Regions from separate parts of the Shewanella sp. 10N.7 genome, predicted to be linked through region 2. Evidence: predicted binding sites of a transcription regulator. Region 2 holds the regulator's gene; the other holds the start of a gene.
What was found. Region 2 encodes MetJ, which represses methionine synthesis genes. Its sites were predicted from a motif close to TAGACGTCTAGACGTCTA; they were not measured.
Positions count from the first base shown of each region.

Region 1: a site for MetJ is predicted at 2,514-2,531, ahead of msrA (peptide-methionine (S)-S-oxide reductase MsrA). Genes of this name have one in related genera too.

Region 1 covers NZ_JAJGZS010000004.1:152,409-156,025, reverse strand. The annotation lists gene LMH66_RS04270 (alpha-ketoacid dehydrogenase subunit beta) at 1-7, opposite strand, end outside; gene LMH66_RS04265 (thiamine pyrophosphate-dependent dehydrogenase E1 component subunit alpha) at 10-1,188, opposite strand; gene astE (succinylglutamate desuccinylase) at 1,339-2,370, opposite strand; gene msrA (peptide-methionine (S)-S-oxide reductase MsrA) at 2,545-3,024, shown strand; gene trxB (thioredoxin-disulfide reductase) at 3,182-3,617, shown strand, end outside.
Region 2 covers NZ_JAJGZS010000027.1:34,031-37,647, reverse strand. The annotation lists gene LMH66_RS16225 (bifunctional aspartate kinase/homoserine dehydrogenase II) at 1-498, opposite strand, end outside; gene metB (cystathionine gamma-synthase) at 597-1,757, opposite strand; gene metJ (met regulon transcriptional regulator MetJ) at 1,981-2,298, shown strand; gene LMH66_RS16210 (sulfite exporter TauE/SafE family protein) at 2,451-3,191, shown strand; gene LMH66_RS16205 (conjugal transfer protein TraF) at 3,304-3,617, opposite strand, start outside.

The DNA of each region.
Region 1 (3,617 bases), on a different contig from region 2:
CAGCCACAATTAAATTCTCCCTGCGCTTTTAGGATACGACTTTGGATATTTCTTAATATGTTGTTTGAGCTCTGCAAGCTGCTTTTCTAAAACAGGTGTAGGCTTATCCAGTACGTCTGTAATCAAACCATCTATGTGTGGTAAAGGCACTTTTTCAGCCACTTTAACGGCGCTAAGTACTTCCTCACGATATTTCTCATAACGTGCTGCATCATCAGCTTCATTAAGCCAATCTTTATTGATCATCCAAAGCTTGAAGCGTTTAACTGGGTCATGTTGTTCCCATTTCGCTTCTTCTTCTTTCGAACGATAACCAGAAGGATCATCCGATGATGAATGCGCACCTAAGCGATAAGTCATTGCTTCGATTAATACAGGTGCATTGTGTTCAAGCGCGTGCGCGCGAGCTTGTTGAGTTGCAGCGAGCACAGCTAACATGTCATTACCATCAACACGAATGGTATGCATACCGTAACCGACACCACGACTAGCAATGCCATTACCAGCAAACTGTTCTTCAGTAGGCGTTGAAATGGCATAACCGTTATTACGACAGAAAAATATCGTTGGAGATTTTAACACTGCAGCCATATTCAAACCTGCATGAAAGTCCCCTTCTGATGCTGCGCCTTCACCAAAGTAACAAATGGCTACGTTACGTTTACCTTGTAATTTAAAAGCATGTGCAACGCCAGTTGCCTGCGGAATTTGTGTTGCAAGTGGAGATGAAATCGTTTGGTAATTTAGCTCGTTACTACCGTAATGAATCGGCATTTGACGGCCTTTACCTAAATCTTTTTCATTACTGAACATCTGATTCATAAATTGTTCAGTAGTAAAACCACGGTATCGTAATGAGGCATGTTCGCGATACTGAGCAAGAATTACATCGCCATCATCTAACGCGGCTGTACTACCGATAATTGATGCTTCCTCACCAGTACATGTCATATAAAAACTGATACGACCTTGTCTTTGCGCACTTAGCATACGTTCATCTAATACTCGGGTAAAAACACAAGTATCATGAATTCGCTCAGCGAGTGCTTTATCTATCACTGGCATGACGGCATTTTCGTATGTCGTACCATCAGCTTGAAGAATTTTTAAAATAGGAATGTGCAATGAAGCTTTGTCTAAGAAGCTGACACGATGCACTGTTTCATTATTCAGTGGTGCGTTGCTCATATTGTGCTCTTATTATGTGAGGCCTTATAAAATAAAGCTTAATTTATACTATGCGAACGAACATTACGTTAACGTAAACTAGCGATCAACTAATGTTCATTCCATCTAGTGAATAACTTCTCATTTAATTTGTATATCTAGCTTTACAAATTACTGAATATCTTCGTTAGGAGCTGGTATTAAGCATAATACCGTGCGCTGACCAACAGGTACATTTTCATTTGGAAAAACGATAGCTTCATACGGATATTCAATTAAAATTTCTTTTCCGCCTTCAGTTGCTAATACTTCACCTTGCTTAAAGCCGGTAAAATTAACCGTGACTTTTGGAAATGCGAATGTAAAATCGTCGAAGTGCTTGTTTACTGAACGAGACACTTTATACAAGTTAAGCTGGTCGCTGTTAAATTCAGCAACTGATACTTGCTGCTTGGTTATCAAGTGATTTAGCATTTTGCGCGTATTAGCAAACTTACTCATTTCATTTTGACCAAACGGCATCACCTTTCCAAGCTCAACGGTGAAAGCGTCGGCTTTAAATTGTTCTGACGAATAATAGCTAAATGTCGTTGTCGGTTCGTGATGAAATAAAATGGTGTCCACATCGCAACCAGCAAGAAACATAATTTGTTCAGCACTAAAACTACGTCCTGGTCGATAAGGATATATCGCAAATTTTTCGTGTTTTGAAGGCTTAATCGCTGTGTGCAAGTCATAATGAATACGTTGTGATACGTGATTATCGAGGAAAAAATCGCTTACATAACCCTCCAATGCTTTAGCGCGAACTCTTTCCTTGTTGCAAAGCCCTTCACCTTTTGAATGCGCGCCGCTAAATAACCTGTTCATGTTTTCTTCTACAAAACGGGTTTCAGTTAAAATGGAATCTGGGTTGCCAATTAAAAATAATACTCTGTGTTCTGTCTGTATTTGTTCATTAAGTAACGCTTGGATTAAGTCATTGCAAATTTCAATAGGCGCAGTTTCGTTCCCATGAATGGCACACGATAAAACAATATCCTTAGTAGAACCTGTTGCAGGAGTAAAGCTGATGACACCGTTATCATGTATTTTGACTATTGTTTGATTAGATAAGGTGAAACTGTGTGAGGTAATGACTTTATCGATGTTAGCTAAAGTGAACGCTAAAAAATCTTTTTCTTCCATTAATTGTTGAAACACGAAGACTCCTTGAAAAACGGTAAAACGAAATTGGTTTCAATAACAGATGTTGATTCTAACACAACAAGTGGAAGCTGACGTTAAGGTACAATTAACATAGTGTAAAACTTTACTTGCATTCTCATTCAGAATAAATATAATTTTAGCCATCTAGACTTCTTTATGGATGTGAGTATGACTTTAGCAACATTTGGTGCAGGCTGTTTTTGGGGTGTTGAATATTTTTTCAAGCAAGTAGATGGTGTTACCAATGCACAATGCGGCTATATGGGCGGAAGAGATCAATTTCAAAGTTATGAAGAAGTCAAAACAGGCACAACAGGTCATGCTGAAGTCGTTCAAGTAGAGTTTGATGAATCAATTGTTTCATACCAAGAACTTTTGGAAGTGTTCTGGCAAAATCACAACCCAACCACTCTGAATAGACAAGGTGGCGATATTGGTAATCAGTATCGCAGTGCTGTATTTTTTCATGGTAAAATTCAAAAAGACGCTGCTGAAAAATCCAAACTTGATCTAGCACGCAGTGGTAAATGGGGAACTAAGCATATTGTAACTGAAATTGTCCCAATTCAGCAGTTCCACCCTGCAGAAGAATATCATCAAAATTACCTAGAGAAGAATGAGTTACCAAGCTGTCATATTAGTTATTAGTTTATGAAATGACTTAAGGCACTTGTATTGGTGCCTTTTTTATACAAAAGCGATTAATACAATCTATATCTTAGACAGTTCTGCACTTTACCCCATCCGTTAAATTCCCTACAATCCATGCAAATTGCTTAAGGCATGAATACGGAGAAATACAAAAATGAGTCAAGCTCGTCATATTAACCTACTTATCTTAGGTTCAGGTCCTGCTGGTTATACTGCTGCAGTTTATGCCGCTCGTGCGAATTTAAAACCAGTCATGATCACTGGTATGCAGCAAGGCGGTCAATTGACCACAACAACAGAAGTTGAAAACTGGCCAGGTGATGCTGAAGGTTTAACCGGTCCTGCTTTAATGGAAAGAATGCAACAGCACGCAGAAAAATTTGAAACTGAAATCATTTTTGATCACATCAATGAAGTCGATTTTAGTGAGCGCCCTTTTAAATTAAAAGGTGACAACGGCGAATTTACTTGTGATGCACTAATTATCGCAACTGGAGCCTCTGCTAAATATTTAGGTTTGCCTTCTGAAGAAGCATTTATGGGGCGTGGTGTGTCTGCATGCGCAACTTGTGACGGTTTCTTTTATCGTA
Region 2 (3,617 bases):
TTGACGTGACTCTTCAATGCGAATATTTGGCACTACGCCTTCATCTGCCACAAGAATAGAACACGCATCAACATTAATTGCCGCCACGCCAGATTCACGTAACAAAGCAGCCATGAGTCTAGCTGACCAACGTTCACCAAAACTCAGGACATGATTAAGTTGGAACTCATTTCGCTGCTCAAGGGATAGTAAGCTGATAAGTTGAGACTTATCAGTAGATAATCGTTCACGTAAATCACGAGCTTGTTCATTTGAAAGAAGTTGTTCAATGAGGTTTTGTTGATAACTCACAAGTACTTGCAGCTCTTCTTGCCACAATTCACCTGTTTCACGAAGCGATAATAACTTATACAAAAAGTTAGTACTCTTACCCGCAGCAGACACAACGACTAAATCATCACAGTTTCCATGAGTAAGCAAAATATGGGCGACGCGGCGATAGCAATCAGCATCCGCTAAACTTGAACCACCAAACTTATGTAAATGACTGCGGGTCATTTGTAACTCCTTAAACCACTTTTTGCGCTGCCATATGTACTGAATATGGCAACAATAAAATCTTACTGACTTAACTTATGACAATCTAATTTATTAGCTTAAAGCTCAGCAACTGCAGCTAAACCAGCTTGGATATCAGTAATCAAATCTTCAGCATCTTCAATACCGACTGATAATCTCAGCAATGTATCTTTAATACCAGCCTCATAACGGGCTTCAGGCACCATTGCTCTGTGTGTCATTGTCGCAGGTACGGCAACTAAGCTTTCCACTCCGCCTAAGCTTTCAGCAACACTGAATATTGATAAGGCTTCTAAGAAAGCAACAACTTCAGCTTCACCACCTTTAAGTTCAAAACTTAACATAGCGCCAAAGCCTTTTTGCTGTTTAGCGGCAATATCGTGACCTGGGTGGTCTTTTAACCCTGGGTAATATACTTTTTCGACAACATCACTGGCTTGAAGGACTTCAATCACTCGTTGTGCATTGGTTTGATGCTCACGAATACGTACAGCCAATGTACGAATGCCGCGCAAAGTTAGGTAGCTATCAAAGGCTGAACCTGTCAGACCTAAAGTGTTTGACCACCAATGTAATAGCTCACCAAGTTCAGCATCTTTAGCCACGACAGCGCCGCCAACCACATCACTATGACCATTGATGTATTTAGTGGTGGAGTGCATCACAATATCAGCGCCCAGCTCTAGCGGTTGTTGCAAGATAGGCGAAAGAAAGGTGTTATCAACAACAACTAAAGCATCCACTTTATGGCTCGCAGCCACAATCGCTTTGATATCAACAACACGTAATAACGGATTAGACGGAGTTTCTAACCAAACCATTTTAGGCTTTTGCGCAATCGCATCTGCCAGTGCTTTATCATCAGTTTGATCAACTACGATTAATTTAAATTGACCTTTGTTGGCAAGATTAGTGAACAGTCGATAACTGCCACCATAACAATCATGTGGTACAACTAATAAATCTTCAGGACCAAGCAAGCTAGTCACTAAAGTAATCGCTGCCATACCGGTACATGTCACAACACCTGTAGCACCATTTTCAAGTTTGGCTATTGCCTCACCTAAAACGCAACGGGTTGGGTTACCAGAGCGGCTGTAGTCGAATTCTCTTGGGTTTGTGTGTCCATCAAACGAGTAGTTAGTCGAAAGATAAATCGGCGGGACTACTGCGCCATATTGAGTATCGGATTCGATACCTTGGCGAACGGCAAGTGTAGCAGCGCGATGTTTGGTCATAATAATCTCCTGAAGATTGACACACTCATGAATAATACACCACAGAGATGTCTAGATGGCTAAATGTACCTAAGCTAAATCAGATCGTCAACACAAATTAGACGTTTAGACGTCTAAACATAAAGAAATCTATTTGTATTCGTTATAGAATAACAGCAATAATTTGACTGTAATAAATAAGCAGTTAAAATCTGCCACGAATCTATCGTATAAAGGTGAGTTAATGACTGAATGGAATGGCGACTATATCAGCCCATATGCCGAACATGGCAAAAAAAATGAACAAGTTAAAAAAATCACGGTATCGATTCCTTTAAAAGTACTAAAAGTGCTAACCGATGAACGTACTCGCCGTCAGGTAAATAACTTGCGTCATGCAACCAACAGTGAACTTTTGTGTGAAGCCTTTTTACATGCGTACACTGGTCAGCCTCTACCAAATGATGATGACTTATCTAAAGAAGGTCCTGATAGCATCCCAAGTGAAGCAAAAGCACTAATGGATCAAATGGGTATTGAGTGGGAAGACTTAGACGACTAAGTCTATTGTCAGTATGCTTTCAAGCTGACTGGCAAATATGATAATAAATCAATTTTGTGCTTACATTACGGTGTAAGCCTTCTTTGATAAGCTCCCCTTCCTCTTCGCAGTATGACAATACTTGAGTCAAACTTGCACTCAAAGAGAACACTATGGCATTTATCGATCCGCAAACCTTGATGCTGGCATCGGCTATTATATTTCTCGGTGCACTCACTCAAGGGCTTATTGGTTTTGGCTTAGCTGTTGTTGCTAGCCCATTGCTGTATATTATTGATCCCCAACTTGTACCCGCCCCTGTTATTGCTTGCGGTTTTTCAATCGCTTTGCTTACTTTATTACGTGAGCGCACATCCCTGCAATTCAACGGACTTCAATATGCACTCATTGGTCGTGTACCTGGCGGCTTTCTTGGGGCTGCGTTACTAGTCTTTGCGCCGCAATCCATATTAGGTCTGGCTATTGCCTTTATTGTTGCCAGTGCTGTCATTCTAAGTTTTTATAAAGTCACCGCACCAGTCAATCGCTTCACGCTATTTATCGCTGGGATTCTTTCAGGGGTTTTCGGTAATATTGCCGCTATTGGTGGCCCGCCGTTGGCTATTTTATTAGCCGGAAAAGATGCACCGCAATTTCGCGCGGCATTATCGATTTTCTTTGTATTCAGCTCTATGATCGCAATGATCATTTTATTCATCGTTGGCTTAGTTGAAATGAAGCATGTTTGGTTGTCTTTAATGCTCTTACCATCAGTATTTTTAGGCAGTTTTGTCGCGGGCAAACTCAGCAACAAAGTGGATAAACAAAAAACGCGCACAGCCACATTGGTATTGTGCGGCTTAAGTGCCTTAGTGTTGACGATAAAGTCATTAATTGAATTGTCGGCAGGATAAAAGTGGCTGAGAGGTAACTCATTAGGCATGCACTAGGCATGCACTAGATATGCACTAGATATGCACTAGAAATAGGATAGATAGTTTCGAAGCGAGCCTACACCAAGCCAGCCTAAAAGTGATAAGAGGTTTGCAGTACTGCCCCAATGGCGTCATCTTCACCATAGCTACCACTCATATCAAGCTTAAAAGCCTGACCAATCGCAAACCCAGTTCCAAATGAATAGATATCAACAGTATTATCTTTTAAATCGTGGCGATACCCCATGCGTAACGATAACCAATCTGTGGCTTTAACCTCACCGCCAACTCGCCAATATTGCACTGCATCAAACTCTTTAAAGCGTGTTTGATCAATTAAGTCTATGTCTGTTGTTAAGGTAACTGATGTCCAATCGTATGCTACGCCAGCTGTAATTAAAGGTT